4 regions of the Streptomyces sp. ME02-8801-2C genome follow, and region 2 is predicted to be linked to each of the others. Evidence: riboswitches for the same ligand, from Rfam matches in the RefSeq annotation. Region 2 holds a riboswitch; each other region holds the start of a gene.

What was found. Region 2 has a riboswitch for cyclic di-AMP ahead of PV396_RS02455 (M23 family metallopeptidase). Riboswitches for the same ligand answer to the same signal wherever they lie in the genome.
Region 1: it holds a riboswitch for cyclic di-AMP, as region 2 does, so the genes downstream of both, PV396_RS06560 (LysM peptidoglycan-binding domain-containing M23 family metallopeptidase) here and PV396_RS02455 (M23 family metallopeptidase) in region 2, are expected to answer to the same signal.
Region 3: it holds a riboswitch for cyclic di-AMP, as region 2 does, so the genes downstream of both, PV396_RS12940 (C40 family peptidase) here and PV396_RS02455 (M23 family metallopeptidase) in region 2, are expected to answer to the same signal.
Region 4: it holds a riboswitch for cyclic di-AMP, as region 2 does, so the genes downstream of both, PV396_RS20375 (transglycosylase SLT domain-containing protein) here and PV396_RS02455 (M23 family metallopeptidase) in region 2, are expected to answer to the same signal.

The regions. Positions count from the first base shown of each region.
Region 1 is NZ_JARAXP010000002.1:426,246-433,478, forward strand. It holds gene PV396_RS06535 (aspartate aminotransferase family protein) at 1-216, shown strand, start outside; gene PV396_RS06540 (XRE family transcriptional regulator) at 286-900, shown strand; gene PV396_RS06545 (DUF6126 family protein) at 897-1,019, shown strand; gene PV396_RS06550 (tyrosine-protein phosphatase) at 1,038-1,835, opposite strand; gene PV396_RS06555 (alpha-galactosidase) at 2,006-4,099, shown strand; cyclic di-AMP (ydaO/yuaA leader) riboswitch at 4,383-4,562, shown strand; gene PV396_RS06560 (LysM peptidoglycan-binding domain-containing M23 family metallopeptidase) at 4,566-5,522, shown strand; gene PV396_RS06565 (DUF6250 domain-containing protein) at 5,665-6,384, shown strand; gene PV396_RS06570 (SGNH/GDSL hydrolase family protein) at 6,507-7,233, shown strand, end outside.
Region 2 is NZ_JARAXP010000001.1:551,110-558,342, forward strand. It holds gene PV396_RS02440 (DNA topoisomerase IV subunit A) at 1-887, opposite strand, end outside; gene PV396_RS02445 (pitrilysin family protein) at 1,198-2,535, shown strand; gene PV396_RS02450 (pitrilysin family protein) at 2,532-3,920, shown strand; cyclic di-AMP (ydaO/yuaA leader) riboswitch at 4,157-4,325, shown strand; gene PV396_RS02455 (M23 family metallopeptidase) at 4,337-5,131, shown strand; gene PV396_RS02460 (GntR family transcriptional regulator) at 5,320-6,015, shown strand; gene PV396_RS02465 (HPr family phosphocarrier protein) at 6,188-6,469, opposite strand; gene PV396_RS02470 (GNAT family N-acetyltransferase) at 6,648-7,233, shown strand, end outside.
Region 3 is NZ_JARAXP010000003.1:893,511-900,743, forward strand. It holds gene PV396_RS12930 (ATP-dependent Clp protease proteolytic subunit) at 8-652, shown strand; gene PV396_RS12935 (hypothetical protein) at 661-969, shown strand; cyclic di-AMP (ydaO/yuaA leader) riboswitch at 1,354-1,533, shown strand; gene PV396_RS12940 (C40 family peptidase) at 1,537-2,010, shown strand; gene PV396_RS12945 (ATP-binding protein) at 2,125-2,586, opposite strand; gene PV396_RS12950 (helix-turn-helix transcriptional regulator) at 2,799-3,656, shown strand; gene PV396_RS12955 (DUF397 domain-containing protein) at 3,666-3,890, shown strand; gene PV396_RS12960 (8-amino-7-oxononanoate synthase) at 3,969-5,096, opposite strand; gene PV396_RS12965 (hypothetical protein) at 5,683-5,808, opposite strand; gene PV396_RS12970 (hypothetical protein) at 6,326-6,520, opposite strand; gene PV396_RS12975 (LamG domain-containing protein) at 6,519-7,151, shown strand.
Region 4 is NZ_JARAXP010000006.1:59,791-67,023, reverse strand. It holds gene PV396_RS20390 (ABC transporter ATP-binding protein) at 1-230, opposite strand, end outside; gene PV396_RS20385 (DUF2092 domain-containing protein) at 290-1,651, opposite strand; gene PV396_RS20380 (polyprenyl synthetase family protein) at 1,973-2,983, opposite strand; cyclic di-AMP (ydaO/yuaA leader) riboswitch at 3,559-3,724, shown strand; gene PV396_RS20375 (transglycosylase SLT domain-containing protein) at 3,728-4,264, shown strand; gene PV396_RS20370 (HAD family hydrolase) at 4,355-5,260, opposite strand; partial or broken gene PV396_RS20365 (hypothetical protein) at 5,390-5,887, opposite strand; gene fahA (fumarylacetoacetase) at 6,129-7,233, shown strand, end outside.

The DNA of each region.
Region 1 (7,233 bases), on a different contig from region 2:
GTCGTACCGCTGCTGCAACGGCACCGGATCCTGACGCAGGTCTCCGGTGACCACCTGGAGGTGATCAAGCTGATTCCGCCCCTGGTCGTGGGGGAGCGGGAGGTGGACCGGTTCGTGGACGCCTTCACCGCCGTGATGGACGACGCGCACGGCGGGAGCGGGCTGATGTGGGACTTCGGGAAGACCCTGGTCAAGCAGGCGGTGGCGAACAGGTAGGAGAGCCACGTCTTTTGCCTCTGAGGCAAGGAATTTGCCTCAGAGGCAAAGGTGCGGCTGAATGGCGGCATGAGCCTTCCCGAAGAGGACGGGCCGGTCGAGGACCTGCCCGTCGTCGCACCACAGCTCCGGGCGCTGCGCCGCCGGGCCTCCCTCACCCTGGAGGCCGCGGCCCGGTCCGCCGGGCTGTCGCCCGCTCACCTCTCCCGCCTGGAGACCGGACAACGCCAGCCCTCCCTGCCGATGCTGCTCGGGCTCGCGCGTATCTACGGTACGACGGTTTCGGAGCTGCTCGGTGAGACCGTCGCCGACCGGGACGCCATCGTGCGCGCCGCCGACATGGAGCCGACGGCCGCGGGCGGCTGGTCGTACTGGCAGGCCGGCGCTTCCGGACGGGGAATGCAGGCCCTGCGTGTCCATGTGCCGCACGGCGCCCAGGGTGACATCGTGCGCGTCCACCCCGGCGAGGAGTGGCTGTACGTCATCGAGGGACGGTTGCGGCTGAGCCTCGGCGACGCCGCGCACGTCCTCGCGCCCGGCGACAGCGCGCACTTCGACTCGCTGACCCCGCACCGCCTCGCCGCCGACGGCCGCGCCGGCACCGACCTGCTCTTCGTCCACACCCTGCTGCAGAGCCCCACCACGGCCCTCTGCCTCGGCCCGACCACTGGAGTGACGCCATGAAGGACATGGAAGAGCGGTTTCCCCGGGCCCTGTGGGTCCGGCTGATCATCTACATCGCGGTCGGGCATCTCTTCGCCGGCTTCATCTACCTGCTGTTCGAGGTGGGCGCGAAGCAGTAGCGGCCACGGACAACCGGTTCAGTCGAGGAACCGCTCGCGCAGCCGCTCCCGCGTTTCCGGAGTGACACCCAGCCCCTGGTCCAGATAGCGGTCGACACTGCCCCAGGTCTCCTCGACCGTCCGGATGGCCGACGTCAGATACTCCGGGCGGGTGCCGAACAGCGGGTTGAGCAGCTCCAGGACCTCGGGGCTGTAGGCCTTGGCCGCAGCGCCGTTGCGGCGCACCTTGTAGCGCCGGTGCAGTGCGTCCGACTCCATGTAGTCGGCGACGATGGCATCGCGCTCCACCCCGACGGCGAGCAGCGTCACCGCGATGGACAGGCCCGCCCGGTCCTTGCCCGCCGCACAGTGCATCAGGGCCGGGACACTTTCCTCGGCCAGCGCGTGCAGCAACCGGGAGTGCTCAGCCGTGCGGTACCTGATGATCTCGCGGTAGGAGTCGATCATCCGCTGCTCGCCCTTGCCGTCGGCGAGGAGGGCGCGCAGTTCGTCGAGATCGCCGTCCCGGACCATCTTCCAGAACTCCGCCCCGTGCGCCGGGTCGGACAGCGGGATGTTCACGTTGCGCACGCCCGGCAGTTCGACGTCCGGCCCCTCCAGCTTGATGTCCGCCGAGTTGCGGAAGTCGAAGATCGTGTGCAGCCCGAGGGAGCCGAGAAACAGCGCGTCCTCGTCGGTCGCGTGGGCGAGGTGGCCGCTACGGAACAGCCGTCCGGGCGCCACCCGCCGACCGTCGACGGTCGGCAGCCCGCCCACGTCACGGAAGTTTCGTACGCCGCCCAGCTCGGGCTCGGTCGACGGGACCTGCTGCGTCACGAGTGCTCCCCTCCCACACCGCCCCGCGGACGCTGCTCGTCGACGGGCGCGCTTCGACGATACGACACGGGTGAGCAGGCCCAGGAGTTTTCCACAGGCGTTGCCGTCGGACGCCGTGGCCCTGATGATGTTGATGCTTGAGCGCGCCTGTTCGAATCTGTGGGGACATGATGCTGGAAATTGCCGGAACCGGTCGTACGTGGCTTCTCTCGGGGCCCACGAGCAGTTACGCCGTCCATCTCACCGAGGACGACGAACTGCTGCATCTGCACTGGGGCCCGCGGATCGCCCTCGCCGACGCGGAGGCGCTCGCCGTGCGGCCCCTGCCGGACTACTGGCCCTTCGAGTCCCCGCTCGACGGCCGTGAGGAGTACCCGGTCGAGGGCGGCCCCCGGTTCGTACGGCCCGCGCTGTCCGTGCGGACCGAGGAGCGCCGGGGCACCGAGTGGCGGTTCGAGGCGTGCGAGACCGAGACCGGCGCCGACGGGGACGAGTTGCGGCTGCGGTTCCGTGACGCCGGGCTGGCGATCACGCTGCACTACCGGATGCGCCACGACGTCGTCGAGCGCTGGGTGACCCTCACCCACGACGTGACCGACGCGACCGGCCCGCTGGAGCTGCTGCGCGCCGACTCCGCCACCTGGACGCTCCCCGACCGCGAGGGCTGGCGCCTCTCGCAGCTGCACGGACGCTGGGCCGCCGAGTCCCGGTTGGTGAGGACGGAGCTCACCTACGGTGAGAAGGTCATCGGCAGTCGGCGTGGTCACACCGGGCACCAGCATCTGCCCTGGGTGGCGCTCGACACCGACGCGACCGAGGAACGCGGCGAGGTCTACGCCTGCGCGCTCGGCTGGTCGGGGTCGTGGCGGATCGCCGTCGCCCAGCTGCCCGACGCGCGCGTGCAGGTCACCGGCGGCGCCGGATACGACGACTCGGGGCTGCTGCGCCTGGCGGCGGGCGAGTCCTTCACCACGCCCGTCTTCGCGGGGCTGTGGACCGACTCCGGGCACGGTGGGGCGAGTCGGGCGTGGCACGCGTACCAGCGCGCGTTCGTCGTACCGGGCGCGGACCAGGACCGGCCCGTGCTCTACAACTCCTGGGAGGCCACCGAGTTCGACATCTCCGAGGAGCAGCAGGGGACGCTGGCCCGGCGGGCCGCCGCGATCGGCGTCGAGCTGTTCGTCGTGGACGACGGCTGGTTCGGCGCCCGCACCAGTGACCGGGCCGGCCTCGGCGACTGGACGCCCAACCCGGACCGCTTCCCGTCGGGGCTGAGGCCGCTCGCCGAGTACGTGCACGCCCTGGGGATGCAGTTCGGCATCTGGGTCGAGCCCGAGATGGTCAACCCGGACAGCGACCTGTATCGCGCGCACCCCGACTGGGTGCAGTTCCAGCAGGGACGCAAGCGGACTGAGTTCCGCAACCAGCTCGTACTGAACCTTGCCCGCGAGGATGTCCGGGAGTACCTCTGGGAGCAGCTCGACGCCATGCTCTCCAGCGCCCCCATCGACTATGTGAAGTGGGACTTCAACCGCTGCTTCAGCGATGCCGGCTGGCCCGGTGAGGATTACCCGCAGCGCCTGTGGGTCGACCATGTGCACGGGCTGTACGCCCTCCTCGACCGGCTGCGGGCGGCCCATCCCGACGTCGCCTTCGAGTCCTGCTCGGGCGGCGGCGGCAGGATCGACCTCGGTGTCCTCGCCCGTACGGACCAGGTGTGGACCTCCGACAACACCGACCCGCTGGACCGCCTCGCCATCCAGGAGGGCTTCAGCCAGATCCATCCGGCGCGGGTCATGGCCGCCTGGGTCACGGACAGCCCGAACACCCAGCTGAACGACCGGGTCAGCTCGTTGCGCTTCCGGTTCGTGAGCGCGATGGCCGGGGTGCTCGGCGTCGGCGGTGACCTCACGACGTGGACGGAGGAGGAGCTGGCCGAGGCCGGGGAGTGGGTGGGGCTCTACAAGGAGATCCGGCCCGTCGTGCAGCGCGGCGACCTCCACCGGCTGCGGCGCCCGGTCGGCGGGCTGAGTGCGGTGCAGTACGTGCTCGGGGACGAGACCGTCGTCCTCGCCTGGCTCCAGGCGCAGCACCACGGCGAGCCGGTACCGGCGCTGCGGCTGCGGGGAATCGACCCGTCGGCGACATACGAATGCCGTGAAACGGGTGAAATCCACAGAGGTGCCGTGTTGTTGCACCATGGCTTGCGAACCGGACTCAAGGGTGACCTCGATGCGGCAGTTTTCCGCTTGCGTCGCATCTGATGCTTCTGTCCGTTATGGAGCATTGATTCCAACTCGCTTCGGAATGCGGGCTCCTGTGAATCGGGCGAGTGAGCAGCGTCATATTCGTGACCGTGTGTCGCCGTCATGTGCACGTAATTTCGGCGGCTTTTAAGGGTGTTCACGCGACGGAAAGATCCATAATTCACGGACCGTGACCGGGAATTCTGGGGTGGATCACAGAAAACCCGCACACAGGGAACCCCAAGCTTGTTTCCGTGCGTCTTGGTCGCTTACGTTCGCCACCCATCCGGACGGACGCCCAATCCTGCCGCCGCCCGGATCCCGTCTCGACCACCCGACAACGGCAGGAGCGGGGGACCCACAGGTAGAACGCCTGCTCCGGTCTCCGGAACAGGCTTGGGGTCAAGTCACGTCCAGGCGTGACCGGACATCTCCAGTCCGCACCCGACAGCTCACCTCGCAGGCGACGGAGAAGGAATTCGCCATGCCCGCGAAGGGTAAGCACCGCCGTCCGAAGTCCCAGCGCTTCATCCGCTCGATAGCCGTCGCCGGAACCGGCGGAGCGGCTCTCGCTCTTCCGCTGCTGGGAGCCACCGGCGCCCACGCGGCCACGGCGGAGTCCGCGACTCAGTCCGTGTCGTCCCTTTCGGTAACCGCGAATTCCATTGCGGCCGAGGCAGTTTCCGCGAAGTCGGAAAAGGCCTCGAAGAAGTCCCGGACCTATTCCGTCCGGGCCGGCGACTACCTCGCGAAGATCGCCCAGGAGCAGGGCGTCACCGGCGGCTGGAAGAAGCTCTACTCGGACAACCGCACCGCCATCGGCGCCGACCCGAGCCTGATCCACCCCGGTCTGAAGCTGTCGATCGGCAGGAAGGCCGCGTCGACCTCGTCGCCCACCTCGAGCTCAGGCTCTGCGGAAGCGTCCTCGAGCTCCTCGAAGTCTTCGCAGACGGAGGCCACCCAGCCGGCCGCCGAGAGCGCGACGGCCGCGACCTCGACGGCGGCCGAGGCAACCAACACCAGCAGCTCCAGTGGCTTCAACCTCCCCGTGGCCGGTGCCACCATCGGCACCGGGTACCACGTGTCGGGCAGCATGTGGTCCAGCGGTTACCACACGGGCGTCGACTTCGTCGTCCCGACCGGCACCTCCCTCAAGGCTGTCGGCGCCGGCACGGTCGTCTCCGCCGGCTGGGGCGGCGCGTACGGCAACCAGGTCGTCATCAAGCTCGCCGACGGCTACTACGCGCAGTACGGCCACCTCTCCCAGCTCTCCGTCTCGGCCGGGCAGTCCGTGACCGCGGGTCAGCAGATCGGCCTGTCCGGCGCGACCGGCAACGTCACCGGACCGCATCTGCACTTCGAGATCCGCACCACCCCGGACTACGGCTCCGACGTGGACCCGGTCGCGTACCTCCGCTCGAAGGGCGTCGCCGTCGGCTGACGAACGTTCGCGGCGAGGACATCCGTCGAAGGCCGGACCCCGATTCCCGGGTCCGGCCTTCGACGCGTTCACGCGCGCGCGTGCGGGTGTGATAGTCAACTCCCTATCCGTGCAAGCGCTTTCTGCCTCAAGGAGCCGCCTCGTGACGACCACTCGCAGAGCCTTCGGAGCCCTCGCCGCAGGCGCGGCTCTCACCGCGCTCGCCCCGGCCACCAGTGCCAGTGCCGCCGCGTGCGGACGCCTCCTCGCCCGTGACGACTTCCGCCGCGGTCTCGGCCAGTGGGCCGTCGAACTCCAGGACGGCGGCAGCGTCACGGCGGCCCGAGGCGTCCTGGAGGTCGACGTGCCGAGCGGCGCAACCATCTGGTTCAAGCGCAGGTTGCGCGGTCCGTACGTCATCGAGTACACGGCGACACCCGTCTCGGCGGGCGGAGCGAACGACCGGGTCTCGGACCTGAACAACTTCTGGAACGCCGTCGACGTCCGCTCCCCGGACGACCTCTTCGCCACCACGCGCGGCGGCGCCCTCGCCGAGTACGACTACCTCAGGACGTACTACGTCGGCTACGGCGCCAACACCAACACCACGACCCGGCTGCGCCGTTACGTCGGCGAGGCCGGGGTGCGCCCCCTGATCTACGATTACCCGGAGCCGCTCCTGGTCCCGAACGAACCGCACGGGGTGCGGATCGTCTCGGCCGGTTCGACGGTCCAATGGTGGATCAACGGGCGGCTCGTCTTCGACTACAGCGACCCGGAGCCGTACACGGATGGGCACTTCGCCTTCCGTACGACGTGGAGCCACTTCCGGATCTCCGACTTCAGCGTCCGTGAGCTGCGTCTTCCCATTATTCCGAGTTGACCAATACTTGACGAGTGGCTTATCTCACCGCCAGTCAAGCCCTTCCTACGGTCGCGTAGCTCACATCGGAAGGTGAATCATGCTCTGTTGTGGCAGACGATTCGAAGAATGACAGCAGAGCAGTGATCGGGTCGTACGTGGCGGTGGGGGACAGCTTCACCGAAGGCGTCGGCGACCCCGGCCCGGACGGGGCCTTCGTCGGCTGGGCCGACCGGTTCGCCGTACTTCTCGCGGACCGGCGCCCGGAGGGCGACTTCGACTACACGAACCTGGCGGTACGCGGAAGGCTGCTCGACCAGATCGTGGCCGAGCAGCTTCCGACAGCCAGGGAACAGGCGCCGGACCTGGTCTCCTTCTGCGCGGGCGGCAACGACATCATCCGACCCGGCAGCGACCCGGACGAGGTCGCCGAGCGCTTCGAACGAGCGGTGATCGGCCTCACCTCGGCGGTCGGCACGGTCATGGTGACGACCGGCTTCGACACCCGCAACGTCCCGGTGCTGAAGCACATGCGCGGCAAGATCGCCACGTACAACGGGCATCTGCGGGCCATCGCCGACCGGTACAACTGTCCCGTGCTCGACCTGTGGTCCCTCAAGACCATCCAGGACCGCAGGGCCTGGGACGGCGACCGGCTGCATCTGTCGCCGGAGGGGCACACGCGCGTGGCGCTGCGCGCCGGGCAGGTCCTCGGCCTGGACATCCCCGCCGACCCCGACCAGCCGTGGCCCGTGCTGCCGCCGCGCGGCACGCTGGAGATCCGCCGCGACGACGTCCACTGGGCCCGCGAGTACCTGGTCCCGTGGATCGGGCGGCGACTGCGGGGCGAGTCGTCGGGGGACTACGTGA
Region 2 (7,233 bases):
AGCTTCTTCGAGCCGACCAGGTCCTTGATCTTGGCGATCACCTTCTCCGGGCCGACCGTGAACGGCAGTTCGGTGACGACCAGGCCCATCCGGCGTGCCGTCACGTTCTCCACCGACACGGTCGCACGGATCTTGAACGTGCCGCGGCCCGTCTCGTACGCGTCCCTGATCCCGGCGAGACCGACAATCCGGCCGCCGGTGGGCAGGTCGGGCCCCGGAACGTGCCGCATCAGGGTGTCGAGGTCGGCGTTCGGGTAGCGGATGAGATGGCGGGCGGCCGAGATGACCTCGCCGAGGTTGTGCGGCGGCATGTTCGTGGCCATCCCGACGGCGATGCCCGACGCGCCGTTCACCAGCAGGTTCGGGAAGGCGGCGGGCAGCGCCACCGGTTCCTGTTCCTGCCCGTCGTAGTTGGGGGCGAAGTCGACCGTGTCCTCGTCGATGGACTCCGTCATCAGGGAAGTCGCGTCGGCCATCCGGCACTCGGTGTAACGCATGGCGGCCGGTGGGTCGTCGTTGCCCAGCGAACCGAAGTTGCCATGGCCGTCGACCAGTGGCACGCGCATGGAGAACGGCTGGGCGAGACGCACCAGGGCGTCGTAGATCGACGAGTCGCCGTGTGGGTGCAGCTTGCCCATGACCTCGCCGACGACCCGGGCGCACTTCACATAGCCGCGGTCCGGGCGCAGGCCCATCTCGTTCATCTGGTAGACGATGCGGCGGTGTACGGGCTTGAGACCGTCGCGGGCGTCGGGCAGGGCCCGGGAGTAGATGACCGAGTACGCGTACTCGAGGAAGGAGCCCTGCATCTCGTCGACGACGTCAATGTCGAGGATCCGCTCCTCGAAGTCATCGGGCGGCGGGGTCTTCGTGCTGCGGCGGGCCATCGCTGCCGGCTCCTTCTGTTTCCTGGTCGTTCGCTTACACGGCGCTTAGATCGGTGACATGAACGGCATCTGATGCGGACCATTGTGGACTGCCGCACTGACAACGTGGACCAAGGGCCGTCCCTGAGGCGGTGCTGGGCTGTGGACGACGATGCTGAAACGTACCGCCTGCCGCCTCACGAATCTCGCTGTAGGCGTACGTCCGCCGGGAACTTCGCCAGCACTCCACACGCTTGCATACAGTGGCAGGACCGGCAGGAAAACAGCGGTTGCAACAACCGCATCCGCGATCGAAGGGACGTACATGCCCATGGGTCACACGGCCACAGCCGAGGCAGGCTCCGGCGGCCTGACAGCTACAGAGCACCGCCTCGCCAACGGGCTGCGCGTGGTGCTCTCCGAGGACCACCTGACCCCGGTCGCGGCGGTGTGCCTCTGGTACGACGTCGGATCGCGCCACGAGGTCAAGGGCCGTACGGGCCTTGCTCACCTCTTCGAGCACCTGATGTTCCAGGGCTCCGGCCAGGTGAAGGGCAACGGCCACTTCGAACTGGTCCAGGGCGCGGGCGGCTCGCTCAACGGCACCACCAGCTTCGAGCGCACCAACTACTTCGAGACCATGCCCACCCACCAGCTGGAGCTCGCCCTCTGGCTGGAGGCGGACCGCATGGGCTCGCTGCTCGCGGCCCTCGACGACGAGTCCATGGAGAACCAGCGGGACGTCGTGAAGAACGAGCGCCGGCAGCGCTACGACAACGTCCCCTACGGGACGGCGTTCGAGAAGCTGACCGCCCTCGCCTACCCGGAGGGCCACCCCTACCACCACACGCCGATCGGCTCGATGGCCGACCTGGACGCGGCGACCCTGGAGGACGCGCGCGCGTTCTTCCGCACGTACTACGCGCCCAACAACGCCGTTCTGTCGGTCGTCGGGGACATCGATCCCGAGGAGACCCTCGCCTGGGTCGAGAAGTACTTCGGATCCATCGCCGGACATGACGGCAAGCCCGCGCCGCGCTCCGGCGCCCTTCCCGACGCCATCGGCGAAGAACTGCGCGAGGTCGTCGTGGAGGAGGTTCCCTCGCGCGCGTTGATGGCCGCCTACCGGCTCCCGGAGGACGGCACGCGCGCGTGCGACGCGGCCGACCTGGCGCTCACCATCCTCGGCGGCGGAGAGTCCTCCCGTCTCTACAACCGGCTCGTACGGCGGGACCGTACGGCGGTGGCGGCCGGGTTCGGCCTGCTGCGGCTGGCCGGAGCACCCTCCTTGGGGTGGCTGGACGTCAAGACGTCCGCGGACGTCGAGGTGCCGGTCATCGAGGCCGCCGTGGACGAGGAGCTCGCCCGGTTCGCCGCCGACGGCCCCACGGCCGAGGAAATGGAGCGCGCTCAGGCCCAGTTGGAGCGCGAGTGGCTGGACCGGCTCGGTACGGTCGCGGGCCGCGCCGACGAACTGTGCCGCTTCGCGGTGCTGTTCGGCGACCCGCAGCTCGCGCTGACCGCTGTGCAGCGCGTGCTCGAGGTGACGGCCGAGGAGGTCCAGCAGGCCGCCAAGGAGCGACTGCGCCCCGACAACCGCGCGGTGCTCGTCTACGAGCCCCTGAGCGCCGACAGCGACACCGACACCGACGAGGAGGCGGCCAAGTGACCGAGCTCGCCACGATGGAGTTCCACCCCCAGCCCCAGGCGGGCGAGGCCAAGCCCTGGGCCTTCCCGGCCCCCGGGCGGGACACGCTCGGCAACGGTCTGACGGTCCTGCGGTGCCATCGCCCCGGCCAGCAGGTCGTCGCCGTCGAGGTGCTCGTCGACGCCCCCCTGGAGGCCGAGCCCGCCGGTCTCGACGGAGTGGCCACGATCATGGCCCGGGCCTTCTCCGAAGGCACCGACAAGCACTCCGCCGAGGACTTCGCCGCCGAACTGGAGCGCTGCGGCGCCACCCTCGACGCGCACGCCGACCACCCCGGCGTCCGCCTCAGCCTCGAAGTCCCCGTGTCGCGACTGCCCAAGGCGCTCGGTCTGCTGGCCGACGCCCTCAGGGCGCCCGCCTTCACGGACAGCGAGATCGAGCGGCTGGTGCGCAACCGGCTCGACGAGATCCCGCACGAGACGGCCAACCCGGCCCGCCGCTCCGCCAAGCAGCTGTACAAGGAGCTGTTCCCGGCGGCCTCACGCATGTCGCGTCCGCGCCAGGGCACCGAGGACACGGTCGCCAAGATCGACTCGGCGGCCGTACGCGCCTTCTACGACAGCCACGTCCGGCCCGCCACGGCCACCGCGGTGGTCGTCGGCGACCTCACCGGCATCGACTTGGACGCGCTCCTCGGCGACACCCTGGGCGCCTGGACGGGCACTTCGGCCGAGCCGCGGCCGGTGCCGCCGGTGACCGCCGACGACACCGGCCGGGTCGTCATCGTGGACCGCCCGGGCGCCGTGCAGACCCAGCTGCTCATCGGCCGCATCGGCGCCGACCGGCACGACCGGGTCTGGTCCGCCCAGGTCCTCGGCACGTACTGCCTCGGTGGCACCCTCACCTCCCGTCTGGACCGTGTCCTGCGCGAGGAGAAGGGCTACACCTACGGCGTGCGGGCGTTCGGTCAGGTCCTCCGCTCCGCTCCGGACGGTACGGGTGCCGCGCTGCTCGCCATCAGCGGCTCCTTCGACACCCCGAACACCGGTCCCGCCCTCGAGGACCTCTGGAAGGTGCTGCGCACGCTCGCGGCCGAGGGGCTCACCGACGCCGAGCGTGATGTCGCGGTGCAGAACCTGGTCGGCGTCGCCCCGCTCAAGTACGAGACCGCGGCGGCCGTGGCGAGCACCCTGGCCGACCAGGTCGAGCAGCACCTGCCCGACGACTACCAGGCGACGCTGTACCGCCAGCTCGCGGCGACCGGCACCGTGGAAGCCACCGCGGCGGCCGTCAACGCCTTCCCGGTCGACCGGCTGGTGACGGTCCTCGTGGGCGACGCGGCGGAGATCGAGGCGCCCGTCAGGGCTCTCGGCATCGGCGAAGTGAGCGTCGTACCCGCCGAGTAGAGACACCGTCCGCAGAGGCGTCGTAGACGTCGTAGACGGCAGGGGCCCGGTGACGGAAGCGTCACCGGGCCCCTGTTTGTCCATGTTGATGCGCAAGTTGCCCGTATTGATGGAGAGGTTGACAGTCTGCACTGTGGCATGTGCGACAAAACCCGTGATCGGTTTGTTATTTGAAAGTAGTCGCGCTTAGCGTCTGTCCGGCTGTCCGTCACGCAGTGCGCCGCAGTCGCGGCACCGGACAGTCATCGCCGAGTCCCCGTACGGCGCGAGCCAGGGGAGCCGGGGACCCACGTTGTGCAGTCCCTGGGGTGAATCGGACGCCCGCGCGTGCCGCGAGGGAGCCCGTAGGAGACCTTCCTGCTCCGAACCCGTCAGCTAACCCGGTAGGCGAGAAGGAGGAAAGGAACAACCACTACATGGCGTTCACCCGCGCCACCGGGAAGCACCGTCGTCCCAGCCGCCCCAGCCTTGTCAACCGTACGACCGCTCGCGCGGCCAGCGTCGCGGCCCTCGCGACCACCGGCGTCGTGGGCGCCCTCGCCGCCCCGGCACTCGCCACGGAGTCCGCCGTCGAGCAGACCGGGCTCACCCCGGTGATCTCCATCGGTGAGTCGCTCGCCGAGCAGATAGACGCTCAGGCCGCCGCCCAGGAGCAGGCAGCCGAACAGGCCGCCGCCGAGAAGCGGATCGAGGCCGCGGAGAAGCGGGCCGCGGCCGCCGCCAAGAAGCTGGCCGAGGAACGCGTCAAGCAGGAGCGCGAGGTGAAGGCCCGCGCCGCCCGTGAGGCCGAGCGCAAGCGCCTCAACGCCTTCGTCGCCCCGATCTCCGGCTCGTACATCTCCACCGGCTACAAGGCGGGCGGCGCCGTCTGGTCCTCCGGCAGCCACACCGGCGTCGACTTCCACGCCGCGTCCGGCACCACAGTCCACGCGGTGGGCTCCGGCACGGTCGTCGAGGCCGGCTGGGGCGGGTCCTACGGCAACAACATCGTGATCAAGATGATTGATGGTACGTACACTCAGTACGGTCACCTGTCCTCCATCAATGTCTCCGTCGGCCAGACGGTCACCCCGGGCCAGCAGATCGGCCTCTCCGGGGCCACCGGCAACGTCACCGGTGCTCATCTTCACTTCGAGGCCCGCACGACCCCGGAGTACGGCTCGGACATCAACCCGGTCGCCTACCTCCGCTCGCACGGCGTGAACGTCTGACACCTCTTCGCATCACTCGTCGTGGCCCCGGCTCCTCCAGCCGGGGCTTTCGGCGTTTCGGGGTGTCCTGTGTCCAAAAAATATCCACGGATTCCGGCCTGCCGTCGGAAATTCCGGTTCTCTGCAATAGAGTCACTGAACACACGTCAATCGTCGACGTTTCACGGGGATTAAAGCGGAGGTCGGACATGCGTATTCCGGCGCACTCGGTATGCACGGCGATCCGGGACGACATCGTCGCCGGTGTCTACGAGCGCGGCAGCCGGCTCACCGAGGAACTGCTCGCCCGCCGGTACGGCGTCTCGCGCGTCCCCGTCCGCGAGGCCCTGCGCACCCTGGAGGCCGAGGGCTTCGTGGTGACCCGGCGGCACGCGGGCGCGTGCGTCGCGGAACCCACTGAGCAGGAGGCCTCCGACCTGCTGGAGATGCGCATGCTCCTGGAACCGCTGGGCGCCTCCCGGGCCGCCCAGCGGCGCACCGAGGCCCATCTCAAGGTGCTGCGCGGCCTGGTCAGACTCGGCCAGGAGCGGGCCAGAAGGGGCAACAGCGAGGATCTGCGCTCCTTGGGGGGCTGGTTCCACGAGACGCTCACCCAGTCCTCCGGCAGCCATGCCCTGGCCTCGACGCTCACCCAGCTGCGGCACAAGATCGCCTGGATGTACGCGGTGGAGGCACCGCCCAACCCCGTCGAGTCCTGGGCGGAGCACGGGGCGATCGTGGACGCGGTGGCGCGCGGCGACGGCGAGCGCGCGCGGGCGGTCACGGCACTGCACACCGAGCGGGCGACCCTCGCGCACCGGCTGCGCTTTCCGGGCGACGGGGACCGTCCGGATCGTGTGAGGACTTCGCAACATCCCGTAAACATGATGGGCCTGCGTCATTAACACGGGCGCCGTATACAAAGAGGGTTGAATTCGCGGGGGATTATTTCTGCTGCCCGTGACCGGGAATTACGAAGGGTCCGCCCGATATTCGGGCGGGCCCTTCGACGTGTGCGGGTGGTGCATTTCGGGTGACGTTCGCCGCCACCGTCGACCGAGGACCCCGCAGGGTTCCTCAGACCGTTTCGGGAAGTTCCTCGAGTCCCTCGGCCACCAGCTTCGCCAGACGGTCGAGCGCCGCGTCGGCGCCCTCCGCCTCGGAGGCGAGGACGATCTCCTCGCCGCCCTGGGCACCCAGGCCGAGGACCGCCAGCATGGAGGCCGCGTTGACGGGATTGCCGTCGGCCTTGGCGATCGTCATGGGGACGCCGGCGGCCGTGGCCGCACGGACGAAGATGGAGGCGGGGCGGGCGTGGAGGCCCTCCGCCCAGCCGACGTTGACGCGGCGCTCAGCCATGTGATGCTGCCCTTCACTGTCTCAGGGTTGTCTAGACCATTGTTCCATAGCGTGAAGCGTGCCGGGAAGCGGGCACTGACCCGTCCCGGAACCGCGTTCGAACCCCGGCCTGGGCCCGACTTCGGTCCCCACAGACTGCCCTGCGACGTTGTCGGACGCGAGCCGTACTCTGGGGCGCATGCAGAACTCGTCGGACCGGCACGAGTACCCCGCCCACTGGGAGGCGGACGTCGTCCTGCGCGACGGCGGCACCGCCCGCATCCGCCCCATCACCGTGGACGACGCCGACCGGCTGGTCAGCTTCTACGAACAGGTTTCGGACGAGTCGAAGTACTACCGCTTCTTCGCGCCGTATCCGCGTCTGTCCGCCAAGGACGTCCACCGCTTCACCCACCACGACTTCGTGGACCGGGTGGGGCTCGCGGCCACGGTCGGCGGCGAGTTCATCGCCACCGTACGCTATGACCGGATTGATGCCGACGGACTGCCCGCCTCCGGTCCCGCCAACGAGGCCGAGGTCGCTTTCCTGGTGCAGGACGCGCACCAGGGCCGGGGCGTCGCCTCCGCCCTCCTCGAGCACATCGGTGCTGTCGCCCGGGAGCGCGGGATCCGCCGCTTCGCCGCCGAGGTGCTGCCGGCCAACACCAAGATGATCAAGGTGTTCACGGACGCCGGCTACACCCAGAAGCGCAGCTTCGAGGACGGTGTCGTACGCCTGGAGTTCGACCTGGAGCCCACCGACCGTTCGCTCGCCGTGCAACGCG
Region 3 (7,233 bases), on a different contig from region 2:
GCACGCCATGAACGACATCGACGTCCCGTCGGCCCGCCATGTACTGCCCGAGTTCACCGAACGCACCAGCTCCGGGTCCCGGACGCTGGATCCGTACTCGAAGCTCCTCGAGGAGCGGATCGTCTTTCTCGGGACCCCGGTCGACGACATCTCGGCGAACGACGTGATGGCACAGCTCATGCATCTCGAATATCTGGCGCCCGAACGGGACATCTCGCTGTACATCAACTCCCCCGGCGGCTCGTTCAGCGCGATGACGGCGATCTACGACACGATGCAGTTCGTCACCTGCGAGGTGGAGACGATCTGTCTGGGCCAGGCGGCCTCCGCGGCGGCCGTACTGCTGGCCGCAGGAACGCCGGGCAAGCGCAGCGCGCTGCCGGGGGCCCGGGTGATGATCCACCAGCCCTCGCTGTCCGAGCCGATCCAGGGTCAGGTGAGCGATCTCGCCATCCAGGCCCAGGAGTTGGCCCGGGTCCGTAACCTGCTGGAAGAACTGCTCGTACGGCACACCGGCCGGAGCCCGGAGCAGGTCGCCGCAGACATCGAGCGGGACAAGATCCTGGATGCCCAGGGCGCGCTGGAATACGGGCTGGTGGACCGGATCGTGCCCAGCCGCAGGTCCTCGGACCCCGCCCCCGGCACGAGGTGAGCCCACCGATGCTTCCGCCCGAACTGCCTCCGCTGCCCGCTCTGACGCGCGCGGAGGGCGAGTTGATCGACCGTTACCTCGAAGTGGCCGATCTGCTCGGCCGTATCAACCCGGCGTATCACGGGGACACGTACCGCGGACTGCGGGCCGCGCAGGCACTGGTCGCCAAGGCGGTCGCCCTGCGGGACGCGCTGGAGTTGATGCATCAGCGGGGCGAGGCGGAGGTCCACGCGGATACGCTGGCGCGTGCGCTGCGCGTCCTGGACGGGGAGCGCCGCACGGCGCGTGTCATCGTTCCGCGTGAGCCCGCCAGTTGACGCATCCGGTCTGCCGGTCCGTACCGGGCGCGCCCAGGTGCCCCGGTGACGCGCTTGTCCAAAACGGGCCGGGAGACGGCCGAAAGCCATCCCCCGTTCGGAGTAGACGAAGGTCCGCCGATTAGACCGGCCGAGTTGCTCGACACGCGCGGTCGACATGCGGAATCGAGGCGTTTCGGCCCTGGTCCGAGGGTGCGCGACCCCATCGAAAGTCGTGCCAGGGTACGGGTGTCCACCCGAACGGGTCAGCGGTGAGTAACGCCACAAAGCCCCGATTCCATTGGGATTTTCCCACTTCCATGAGCCAAGATCCCTTCCTGACGACAAGCCCCCGCCACAAGCGGCGGGGCGATCCGGGCGGACGCCGAGTCCTGCCGCCGCCCGGATGACCGGTCGACAGATGTGCATCGGCAGGAGTGGAGGACCCAAGCACGACGGGTCGCCGGAACGGTCACGCCATGACCGGGCCGAGCAGCCCTTGGGGTGAAGCCGCGTCAGCGGCCGGGCAACTTCGCCAGCCCGAATCCGACAGGTCATCCTTCACAGGCGGCTGACGAAGGGTTGCGCATGTCTGCGCTCAATCGTGTCCCGTCGATGATGACCCGGGCCGGTACGGTCTCGGCTCTCACCCTCGCCGCTGTGGGCGGCGGTCTGGTGCTCCCAGGCGTCAACACGGACGCCGCGGCGGTCACACCACAGACGAAGGCACTTCAGATCGCGGCCTCCAAGAAGGGCTCCCCGTACAAGTACGGGGCCGCGGGACCGAAGAAGTTCGACTGCTCCGGTCTCACGCAGTATTCGTTCAAGAAGGCGGGCAAGTCCCTGCCGCGTACGGCGGCCGCCCAGTACAACAGGACCAAGCACATCTCCGCCAAGAGCCGCAAAAGCGGGGACCTGGTCTTCTTCCACTCGGGCAAGAACGTGTACCACGTGGGCATCTACGCCGGGAAGGGAAAGATCTGGCACTCCCCGAAGACCGGGGATGTCGTGAAGCTCCAGAAGATCTGGACGAAGAGCGTCTGGTACGGCCGGGTCAGCTGACCTGCGCGGGGCGGGAGCGGCGGCCTGGCCTGGACCCGCCGCTCCCGTCCCGTTGCCGTTTCATCAGGCCGGGCTGCGCAGCGGACGCAGTACGTGTGCAGTGCCGCCGAACCGTTACGGCTCCTGCTGGCCCGACGCCGTTACCGGGGGCCGGACGGGGGCCGTCCACGGGAGTTCGATCGATACCGTCTTTCCGCCCTCCCGGGTGGGCCGCACGCACAGTCTGCCGCCCGCCTCCGCGGTCAGCCAGCGGATGATGACCATCCCGCGGCCGTTGTCCTGCTGGACCGCTGCGGGCAGCCGCTTGGGGAAGCGCGGGTGACTGTCCGTGACGCCGATGCGCAGGTTCTCGTCACGGTCGAGGGCGATGTCCACCGTGAAGGCGGGTGACAACCCGAAGGTGTGCTGTACGGCGTTGGTGGCGAGTTCCGAGACGATCAGACGGATGGTGTCGGCGGCTTCGGTGTCACCCCGCAGGCCCCATTCCGCCAGCACATCGGCCACATACGCGCGGGCGGCGGAGACCGAGGCGGGATCGCTCGGCAGAGTGACGGATGCTTCCAGATGGTCTGCCATGGCGAGGTCGTCCCTTTCCCACGGAACCGGAGCCCGACACGGAGCGGCTGGTTCGAGTACGGTCCCGGACTGGTGCTTCGCGCCAGACTGCCATTCCCGCGCCGGTCACGGGGTGCGATCCACCAAGATGTGCATATATCTGTCGCTCGAAGCGGTGAACTCTGCGACCCCAGAGCGTATTTGCGCGGCTCATAAGGAGTAAGGAGTGGCCCATGCAGTACGGTCCCGCGGTGCGCCGCCGAAAGCTGGGTGACGAACTGCGCGCACTGCGCTCCAGGGCCGGCCTCACAAGCGGTGAGGCGGCGCGTCTGATGGGCTGGCACCAGTCGAAGGTGAGCCGCATCGAGACCGGCGCGAGCGGGGTGAAGCCGGCCGACGTACGGTTACTTCTGGACGCGTACCGGGTTCCGGAGGGCGAGTCGCGTGAACTGATACTCGTGCTGGCGGGCGGCGAGGACGGCGGCCGGCACCACTGGTGGCATGCCTACCGGGGCGTGCTGCCGCCCACCTACCGGGACTTCATCAGCCTGGAGTCGCAGGCCAGCACGATGCGCACGCTGGAGACCTCGGTGGTGCCGGGGCTGCTGCAGACCCCGGAGTACGCGCGCGCGATGACCCGGGCCGCCGTGGACGGCGTGGAGGAGACCCGGCTCGACGCACTGGTCGAGGTGCGGCTGGCCCGGCAGGACGTACTGCGTTCGGATCCGCCGCTGGCGCTGAGCGCGGTCCTCGACGAGGCGGTGCTGCGCCGTGAAGTGGGCGGTCCTGAGGTGATGACACGTCAGCTGGGGCGCCTCATGGAAGCGGCCAGACTGCCCCAAGTGCGGTTGCAGATCCTGCCGTTCACCGCGGGGGCATACATCGGCATCACCGGCCCTTTCGTTATCTTCTCCTTTCCGAGCACTTCTGACTTGGATGTGGTTGTTCTCGACCAGATGATGAGTAGCCTCTACCTCGAACGGAAAGAAGACCTCCGGGCCTACAGCGAGGCCTTCAACACCCTTCAGATCCACGCCCTTTCGCCCGAGGATTCGTTGGATTTCATCGCCGGTCTGAATCACGGCGGGTAAGGAGGCGCCATGTCCGCAATGCCTCGAAACGTACCGTCCGTCGTCGAACCGCCCGGTGTTCAATGGCTGCGCAGCAGCTACAGCACCGGCGCGAACAACTGTGTGGAGACGGCCCGTCCGGACACCGGAGTCCGGGCAGGTCGGCTCGCCGTACGCGACTCCAAGAACGTGGCGGGGCCCGTCCTGCTCTTCTTCCCCGAGAGCTGGAAGGGCTTCCTCACCGCGTTGAGGTGATCGCCCAAGGACGCACGGCCGCGGTTCGCCGACTCATGGTCGCGTGTCACTGATCAACGACCCTGTGGATCTACACGTCTACGGTCGGTTCTCGCCGATCACCTGTACCGCACGCGCGATCTGTTCCTCGGCCAGGTCCGCGCGGGCGGTCAGCCGCAGCCGGGACACTCCGTCGGGCACGGACGGCGGACGGAAGCAGCCCACGCCCACGCCGGCGGCCCGGCAGTCGGCCGCCCATCGCACGGCCCCCTCCGGGGAGGGTGCGCGCACGGAGACGACGGCCGCGTCCGGCCGTACCGCCGACAGCCCTTGTGCGCTCAGCCTGGTGTGCAGCTCACGCGCCACCGCACGCGCCCGTGCGGCCCGTTCGGGCTCGCGGCGCAGCAGGGTGAGGGCCGCGAGGGCCGCGCCCGCCGCCGCCGGGGCGAGGCCGGTGTCGAAGATGAACGTACGGGCCGCGTTCACAAGGTGCTCGATCACCCGAGCGGGGCCCAGCACGGCGCCCCCCTGGCTGCCGAGCGACTTGGACAGCGTGACCGTCACGACGACGTCCGGCGCGCCCGCGAGCCCGGCCGCGAACGCCGACCCCTGCCCGCCCTCGCCCAGGACTCCCAGCCCGTGCGCGTCGTCGACCACCATCCCCGCGCCGAACTCCCGGCAGGCGGCGGCGAGTTCGGCGAGTGGTGCCGCGTCCCCGTCGACCGAGAAGACCGTGTCGGACACGGCGACGGCCGACCCGCTGTGGGTGCCGAGCGCCTTGCGGAAGGCGTCCGGGTCGGCGTGGCCGACGACCTGGGTCGTGCCCCGGGCCAGTCGGCAGCCGTCGATGAGCGAGGCGTGGTTGCCCGCGTCCGAGACGACGAGGGAGCCGTGCGGTGCGAGCGCGGTGACCGCGGCGAGGTTGGCCGCGTATCCGGAGGAGAAGACCAGCGCGGCCTCGAATCCGCAGAAGTCGGCCAGTTCGCGTTCGAGTTCCGCGTGCAGTTCGGTGCTGCCGGTGACGAGCCGCGAGCCGGTGGCACCGCCGCCCCAGCGCCGGGCGGCCCGGGCCGCGCCCTCGGTGACCTCGGGGTGGCGGGCCAGGCCCAGATAGTCGTTGCTGGCGAGGTCGAGGAGCGGCGAGTCGGCGGGACGCGGGCGCAGGGTCCGTACGAGTCCGGCGCGGCGGCGCGCCTCGGCCTGCTCGTCGATCCAGCCGAACGCCATGAGTCCTCCGCGCAGCTACGTGTTGTAGGCAGTGAACAGACCCTAACCTCACCCTCTGACACCCATGATGTGGCAATACCCACATCCGGTTTTGTCAAGCAAGGAAAACGCCCAGGTCAGATGCTATATCACGTCCTCTCGGGGTGATCGTCTCTCACTGCACGGACCGGCCGCGCGCCCAGGCGGAGCCGACGCGAGTCAGTGGCTGCTGCTGCGCGACCGCACAGCGAAGCGCCTGTAACCGGCGCACCACCAGCAGCCTCACTTCAGGAACGCGTCAGTCGCCCAGGTCGCCGTCGAGGCAGTCCTGCACCGGCCCGTACAGGCCGCGAGGAACGAGCCTGTGGCCCTCTGACGGCGCTTGGGTTCTAACGGTCCTCGCAACACCCCAGACGAAGCGGTGCGATCGGCTTCGAGACCCGGAAGAACCGCGAGGCCAGTGACGGGAAGAGGCCGGTTCCGGGAGCGGGCCGCATACTCCCATCTCATGGAGCAGGGCTACAGCACTCGGGAGGCCGCACGGATCGTCGGTACCAGCCTGCGCACGCACTCTCCTGGGCGGGCATCGTCGCCGGCCTTCTCGACCTCACCGGCACCGCGCCGACAGGCCGCCATCGACGGGGAGGCAGACTCCGTTGACGTAGGCCGCCGCGGTCACCGGCATCGGGTTCATCGGGTCGCCGTAGACCGCCGTCCTGTGCGTGGTCGTCACGATGTGTCAACCAGAAACTGCCGCGACATCTCCATGTCAGGAACCGGAGCAGCCGCTCGTTGAAGAGGTCGGGCTTGTTCATGTGCGGCTCGTGACCGCTGTTCTCGAACATCGAGTAGCTGCCGCGCTGGACCTGCTGGGCGAACCACTCCATTCCCTCATCGCATCGGCCGGCGCAGAAAACCGGTGCTCCGCACGACTGTTGGCAGACGAGAAGTACCGGTGAATCCCGCTCGGAGAGAGGTCTGATGAGCATCGTTGGTTGGACATACACATCTTTTGACTTCGAGGTGCTGTTCCCTGAGACGGACCGCATCGAGGCGCCGCTGGCCGAATGCGGTCCGGTCGGAGTCGCCGTGGTTTCGCTGATCGATGTTGATCACGCGGTACCGAGCGGAGCCTGTGGGAAGGGGTCCGCTGAGCGAGGCGCACCCGCACCCGGCGGCCGAACCGGCGGACGAATTACGTGTATGTGCCTTGCAGTTGTTCGCACCGGTTCGCCGTGACAAGGGCAGAGTCACGGGTGGCGAAGCCGTCCGCCGGGAAAGGGGCCACGGACGCACCGCGCCGAGGCCATCAGCAGGTCGTGGTCCAGCTCGACGACGAGCATCTCGTCACCCTCGGTCGAGCGGGTGATGCCCATGATGCCGTCGTTGCGTCCCACCGTTTCGTCGACGGGTCCGGTGACAAGAGCCTGGCCAACGGCATACATGGGCGCGGGCCGGGTTCTCGATCGCCCGGGAAACCGGCTTCGGCCAGTACCAACTGACCCTCAGCGTCACGGATCGACATTCCCACCTGGGTCGTCACTGGCCGGCGCAACCCGTACTACCACGCTCGAGAGCGACCACACCGCGGTCGACACCCTCGCCGACTACACGGTCTCCGCCTGGATGAAGCTCGACTCGGCGGACAACCCCGCCACCGCCATCTGCGAGGGGACCAGCCAGCACCAGGCGTTCTACCTCGGCTACGACCGGGGCAACCAGGGCTGGATGTTCCAGACCACGACCACCAACGACGAGAACTCCGACTTCCCCACCGCCGAAGGAGACAACAACACCGGCCCCGTCAACACCTGGACCCATCTCGTCGCGACCTACAAGGCACCCGTCGCCGGTGACTCCACCACCGGTGTCATGGCCCTGTACCAGAACGGCACCCTGATGGGGACGGCCGCCAACCTCAGCCCCCAGTACGACTCCTCACTCCCCCTGACCGTCGGCGGCTGCGTCAACAGTGCGGCGGCCACGACCCCGTACATGGTGTTCCCCGGTTCCGTGGCCGACGTCCACGTCTACCCGCGCAAGCTGTCGTCGACGGAGGCCATCGCACTGCACTGACCGACACAGCCATCCTTGGCCCCCGCCGCTCGCACCAGGAGCGGCGGGGGCCGAGTGGTTCCGGTCGGCCGGTGGGGGGAGT
Region 4 (7,233 bases), on a different contig from region 2:
GCCGCGCCCGATGTCGGCTCGATCAGGCCCATCAGCATGCGGATCGTCGTGGTCTTGCCCGAGCCGTTGGGCCCGAGGAAGCCGAAGACGCTGCCCGCCGGGACGGTGAGGTCGAGAGCGTCGACGGCGAGCTGTCCGCCGCGGTAGCGCTTGGTGAGGGCGCGGGTGACGATGACCGCGTCGTCGTCCCGGTGCGCCTCTTCCGGCTCCGCGGCGGACGGTTCCTCCATGGGCTCCCTCAATCGTCGTGCCTCTACTCGGTTCCCCTACGGCGGTTCCCCTAAGGGAGTTACTTGGCCGCGTTCGCCGCCTTGACCAGGGCGTCCTTCGTGACCGCGCCGACGTAGACCTTGCCGTCGTCCGTCATCAGGGCGTTGACCAGGCGGGTCTTGAAGACCGTGCCGGAGCCGAAGTCGCCGGAGACCTTGTCGCCGAAGGAGCCGAGGAAGCCGCCGAACATCCCGGCGTCGGACGAGGCGTCGCCCGACGGCATGCCGCCTTCGGCACCGGAGTCGAACACGGCGATGGAGTTCCAGCCCTCGCCGATGACCTTGCCGCCCTCGCCGGCGCCGTCACGTTCGGAGCCGTTCGCCCACCCGTGACCGTCAGGCCCCATGAGGCCCTCGTCGAACTCCTCACCGAATTCCTTGCCGAAGTCCTTCCCGAAGTCCTTGCCCGGCGCCTCGTCGGCCTTGCCCGGGCCGCCCTCCTCCGTGACCTTGGTCCCCTTGGGCGGGGTGAAGTCGAAGGTGGAGGCGGCGGGCTTGGCGAAGTCGACATCGACGAACCCGGCGTCCAAGACGGCGGCCCCGCCGCTCGCCGGGGTGAGCGTGAACTTCAGCGGCGTCCCGGTCTTCGAGTCGACGGCGACACTGATCGCCCCGACCGTGGAGCCGGACTCCTTCGGCTTGATGACCAGCTTGTACGCGTCCCGGCCGGCGACGTGGGCCGTCCCGTCGACGGTCACTGAGGTCGTGTCGTCGACCGCCTTCAGGGCCTCCTCGGCGAGCCGACCGGGCGTGGCGGGCACGTCGTCGCCGGGCAGAACCCGGTCCTTGCCCTCGCCCTCACCCTTCTCGTGCTTGCCCGCGGATTCGGGGGCCGTCGCGTGGAACGCCTCGTTCGACGCGCTGTCGTACGCCCACACCTCGTCACCGTTGTGGATCACGCTGTACTCGGCGGCCTTCTCCAGCAGAGAGATCTTCTGCTTGTCGGGTCCGTCCAGGGCGACGCGTACGGTGTGCGTGCCGGAGGCCAGTTCGAGAAGCTTGGCGCTCGGATCGGCGGCCGAACCCGAGCCGTCGGAATCCCCGCCGAGACCACCGCCCGACAGCAGCCCGCTCTCCAGACCGCCGAGGTCGGGCAGCCCCAGATCCGTACTGATCTTCACCGTGCCGGACAGCTGCTGTACGTCCGAGGCGGCGATCTTCTCGATGAGTTCCTGCGCGCTGATCTTCGGCAGATCGGGGTCACCGGAGCCGGCGAACGCCGGTACCAGCCCGATCGTCGCGACCGTCAGACCGATCACCACGGCCGGGGCGGCGTAACGCGCGGCCTTGCGGCGCCGGGACGGCACGTCCTCGGCCTCGATCCCGGCCACGGTGTCGGCCTCGATCCGGTTCCCCGCCTTGGCCTCTTCGTACGGTGCCATGTGTGCCTTACCTCCGTCGTCGGCGGCGGCTGTCCGTCCCACACTCTGTCCACCCTGAGCCGCCATTCTCACCCGAACCGGTGAGGAGTGGTGGTTTCCATCTCACCAAATCGGAGGTGGGGAATCGTCAGACCTTGGGCTCAACTCCACGTACTGCCACGGGATGACATGGGGGCACCTCGCGTCCCCTGACCCGTAGGGGACACCCGCATTTCCAGCCCGTCCGGCGCTTGAGGACGAGCGCGTTCAGCGCGGAGAGGGGTCTGGGGGCGCAGCCCCCAGGGACAGGATGGGACGGGTAAGGGCGGCGGGGGCGAACCCTCACCCGGCCCGATGCACCACCGCGTCGCACATCTCCAGCAGCGCGGCCTTCGCATCGCACTCCACCAACGGCGCCAACGCCGCCCGCGCGTCCTCCGCATACCGCACCGTGTCCCGCCGAGCCTGCTCCAGCGCCGGATGCACCCGCAGCCGGGCCAGGGCCTCCGCGTGCCGCGCGTCGTCACTCAGGTCGGAGTCCAGCAGCTCACACAGCGCGATGTCCTCGGCCAGCCCCAGTCGAGCCACCCGCTCCCGCAATCGCAGCACAGGCATCGTGGGAATGCCCTCGCGCAGATCCGTCCCGGGCGTCTTCCCCGACTCGTGGGAGTCGGACGCGATGTCCAGCACGTCGTCCGCGAGCTGGAAGGCGACCCCGAGCCGCTCCCCGTACTGGGTGAGCACATCCACGACACTGTCGTCGGCACCGGACATCATCGCCCCGAACCGGCAGGCCACCGCCACCAGCGATCCGGTCTTGCCGCCGAGCACGTCCAGATAGTGCTCGACGGGGTCCCGCCCGTCCGACGGCCCCGCGGTCTCCAGGATCTGCCCGGTCACCAGCCGCTCGAACGCCTCCGCCTGCACCCGGACCGCCTCGGGCCCGAGGTCGGCGAGGATGTGCGAGGCGCGCGCGAACAGGAAGTCCCCGGTGAGGACCGCGACGGAGTTCCCCCAGCGCGTGTTGGCGCTGGGCACCCCGCGCCGCACCTCGGCCTCGTCCATGACGTCGTCGTGATACAGCGTCGCGAGGTGGGTCAGCTCCACCACCACCGCGGACGGCACGATCCCCGGCGCGTGCCGGTCCCCGAACTGCGCCGCGAGCATCACGAGCAGCGGCCTGAACCGCTTACCGCCCGCCCGTACGAGATGCTGCGCGGCCTCCGTGATGAAGGGGACCTCGCTCTTGGTGGCTTCGAGCAAACCTTCCTCGACAGCCGCCAATCCGGCCTGGACATCGGCTTCGAGAGCCTGGTCCCGCACGCTCAGCCCGAACGGCCCGACGACGGTCACGAGGGATCTCCTGTCTGCTGTGTCTACTGGCGGTCACACGGTGTGTCGATAGGTCGCTGCCCTCACTCGAGTCAGCGTATCCGGTCACGTTTCGATCACCGCGAGCGCCCGCCCGTCCAGGCCGGGCGGTATCGGATCACGACCGGAATGTTTTTGATCAGTCCAAAGCATGGACATTTATAAGCACACCGCGCCCCACACTCCACACCTCGCTGCCGCGATCCTCACCGGAACAACGCACGACCCCTTCCGGCGACCGACACATACCCCAAAACCCTCGAAACACCCCAAACCCACCACTCGCCCCATCATCACCACATCTACCCCCCACCCGTGATTCGAGTCACGTCGCCAATCAGCCCACACCCCCTCCTCCCCGCAAACTTCCCGTTCACAAAGGCAAGTTACTCCCTCACTCGCCCTTTACTATTTGCCCGTTTTATCCCCAACGGGCGGACGATATGAGTAAGTCCTGCATTTCCGCCCCTTGTTCCACCCGTGTGCTCTCGCATACGTTTCGCGCCACACCGGGCGGATCGCCGAATCCTGCCGCCGCCCGTAGAGCAGCAACCACCCACCCACATGTGACTCACGCAGGCAGGAGCGGGGGACCCAGGTAAGCCGCCGGTCCGGACATCGACACCGGAGCGGCTAGGGGTGAAGCCGCGCGCCGCAACGCGCCCGGCCGGGCATCTCCCGCCCGAACCCGACAGCTCACCTCGTAGGCGCCGGAGAGGACTCACCATGCCCGCACGAGGTCAGCACAACCGCGCGAGAACCCTTCGCCGCCCGCTCGCACTCACGCGCACACTCGCCATCACCGCGACGGCCGCCGCAGCCCTGGCCATCCCCTTCCTGACCGCGACGACGGCCTCGGCCGCCCCGTCGGCCGCGTCGTCGGCCGCGTCGTCGGCCGCGTCGTCGGCCGCGTCGTCGGCCGCGTCGTCGACGACGTACTACGCGAACAACCTGGACGGCTGGATCCGCGAATCGCTCGACATCATGGCGCAGAAGGGAATCCCCGGGACGTACGACGGCCTCTACCGCAACATCATGCGCGAGTCGTCGGGCAACCCCTACGCCATCAACAACTGGGACTCGAACGCGGCAGCCGGCACCCCCTCCAAGGGGCTCCTCCAGGTCATCGACCCGACCTTCGCCGCGTACCACGTCGCCGGAACCTCGTTCGACCCCTACGACCCGATCGCCAACATCACCGCCGCCTGCAACTACGCGGCCGCGCGATACGGATCGATAGACAACGTGTACGGGGCCTACTAGGCCGACCGTCCCTGCCCGGGTGGGGCGGGCGTCCCCTGGGCCAGACCCACGACGCCCGCCCCACCCGGGCCCATTGCCGCCTACCCGGGCCTACTGCCGGCCGACCCGTGTCGCTGCCGAGGCCGATGCTGGTGCCACTGCAGGTGCCGACCCTGGTACCGGCGCCTCCCAGTCCCCCCAGCCCTTCCCCCGCCCGAACAACCGCTCCAGCACCACCGCGATCCCGTCGTCCTCGTTCGAGAGGGTGACCTCGTCCGCAACCGCCTTGAGCTCGGGATGGGCGTTGGCCATGGCGACACCGTGGGCCGCCCAGTCGAACATCGGGATGTCATTGGGCATGTCGCCGAAGGCGATGGTGGCGGACGAGGACAGCCCGAGATACTCGGCGGCCAACGCGAGCCCCGTCGCCTTGGTGATGCCGCATGGCTGGAGTTCGACGGTGCCGGGCCCCGACATGGTGACGGTCGCGAGCGAACCCACCGCTCCACGCGCCGCCGACGCCAACTCGTCGTCGGACAGCGACGGGTGGCGAAGCAGCACCTTGCTGATGGGCGCGGCCCACAGATCGTCCCGGCACGGCACCTGTACGGCGGGCAGCGTCGGGTGCGGCATCAGGTACCCGGGTTCGATCAGCGTGAGCCCGTCGACCCCGTCCTGATCGACGGCGGCGTACAACTGCCCGACCTCGGCCTCGATCTTGCCGAGCGCGGTCTCCGCCAGCTCCCGGTCCAGGGTCACCGACCACAGCAGCCGGTCCGCGCCGGCGTCGTACAACTGCGCTCCCTGCCCACACACCGCGAGCCCCCCGGCACCGAGGTCGTCGAGCAGCGGCCGGACTCTCGGCGCGGGGCGACCCGTCACGACCAGATGACGGGCACCGGCGGCCGTGGCGCGCGCCAGGGCGGTCCGTGACCGGTCGGAGAGCGTGTCGTCGGCGCGCAGGAGCGTTCCGTCAAGATCCGTGGCGATAAGTGCGTATGAGGTGGGAGCGGGCATGATCCAGAGAATACGGATCGTTCGACCCCTCGGCCGCCGCCCGAACCGGACGAGGTTCGCCGTCCCGGCAGCAACAGCCCCGGCGCGTGGGCCAGTTCCTGCCGCGGACACCGCCCCGGGAGGCCACGATCAGCACGACAACTCGATGCGGTGAACCCCTGGTTCACAAGATCGAGCGAGGGCCCAGCCCCCACACACATATCCGGCACCGACCCTCGGCGTTGCCCGGCTCACCGCCAGCTCCGTGCGCAGCTCGTGCCCGAGGAAGTCCATCGCGGCGCTGTCGACGCGCTAGCCGGTCGCGGCTATGACATGGTCGGCCGACAACTCCCGCGTACGACCGCCGAGTTCGCGTACGGTCAACACCGGCCGGCCCCCGACGAAGCTCACTCCGCTGCCCGAACGGCCCACCTCCAGCGCTCCCTTGGCCTCCGTACCCCCGGTTGCTCCCGCCCGGACGATCCGCGCGACCTCGCTCACCTCCACCTTCCCCTCGAACCGGTCGCGCAGCCGCCACGCCCCGAGGGGTCCGAGGACGCGCCGCACGAGGTAGTGACGGGCCCGGGCGGGGAGGTAGCGGTAGGGATGCGGATGGTAGGTGAGGGCCCACAGCGACCAGGCGTTGCCGGAATCAGTAGCTCCAGACGACACCCATCAGGACATTACGAACTCTTTAGACACTGGGGACACTGCCCTGAGCCCGCAGCTCACCCGTAACCTGTGGCGCGACCACATGACCACACGACACGACCCCCAGCCCGCGGCCGCGGACGGATCCGCGCCGCACCAGCCATCCAGACGGCCACGACAACGGCCGTGCCCGACAACTGGCTTCGACTGACGACACACGAGAGCGAGGCAGTACCCCATGCCCCCCTTCGATGTCCCCGAGGGCGACCTCTTCGGCCCGCACAACCTGCCGTACGGCGTGTTCTCCCCGGCCGGCTCCACGGACCGCCGGGTCGGCGTCCGTCTCGGCGACCACGTCCTGGACGCCGGTGCGGCAGCCGCCGCGCTCGGCTCCCCCTATGTCTCCGTCCTGGCCCGTCCGACCCTCAACCCGCTTCTCGCCGCGGGCCGCACGACCTGGTCCGACATCCGGCGCGCCCTCACCGCCTGGGTCACCGTCCCGTCCCACCAGGAGACGGTCGCCCCGCTCCTGCACCCCCTGTCCTCCGTGACGCTGCACCTCCCCTTCGAGGTCGCGGACTACGTCGACTTCTACGCGTCCGAGAACCACGCCCGGAACGTCGGCCAGATGTTCCGCCCCGATGCCGCCGACTCGCTGACTCCCAACTGGAAGCACCTGCCGATCGGTTACCACGGCCGCTCGGGCACGGTCGTGGTCTCCGGCACGGAGGTCGTACGCCCCTCGGGCCAGCGCAAGGCCCCCACCGATCCGGTGCCGCTCTTCGGCCCGTCGGTCCGCCTGGACATCGAGGCGGAGGTCGGCTTCGTGGTGGGCACACCGTCGCCCATGGGCAGCCCCGTGGCCCTGTCCGACTTCCGCGACCACGTCTTCGGCCTCTGCCTCCTGAACGACTGGTCCGCCCGCGACCTCCAGGCCTGGGAGTACGTCCCGCTGGGCCCGTTCCTCGGCAAGTCCTTCGCCACGTCCGTCTCGGCCTGGATCACCCCGCTGGACGCCCTGGACGATGCCCGGGTTCCGCCGCCCGCCCGGACCCACCCCCTGCTTCCCTACCTCGACGACGCCGAGGAGGAACCCGGCGGCTTCGACCTGCGTATCTCCGTCGCCGTGAACGGCCACACCATCTCCGAGCCCCCTTTCTCCAGCATGTACTGGACGGCCGCGCAGCAACTCGCCCACATGACCGTCAACGGCGCCTCCCTGCGCACCGGTGACCTCTACGGCTCCGGCACGGTCAGCGGCCCCACCGAACGAGAACGCGGCTCCCTCCTCGAACTCACCTGGAACGGCAGCGACCCCATCGACCTCCCCACCGGCAAGCGCA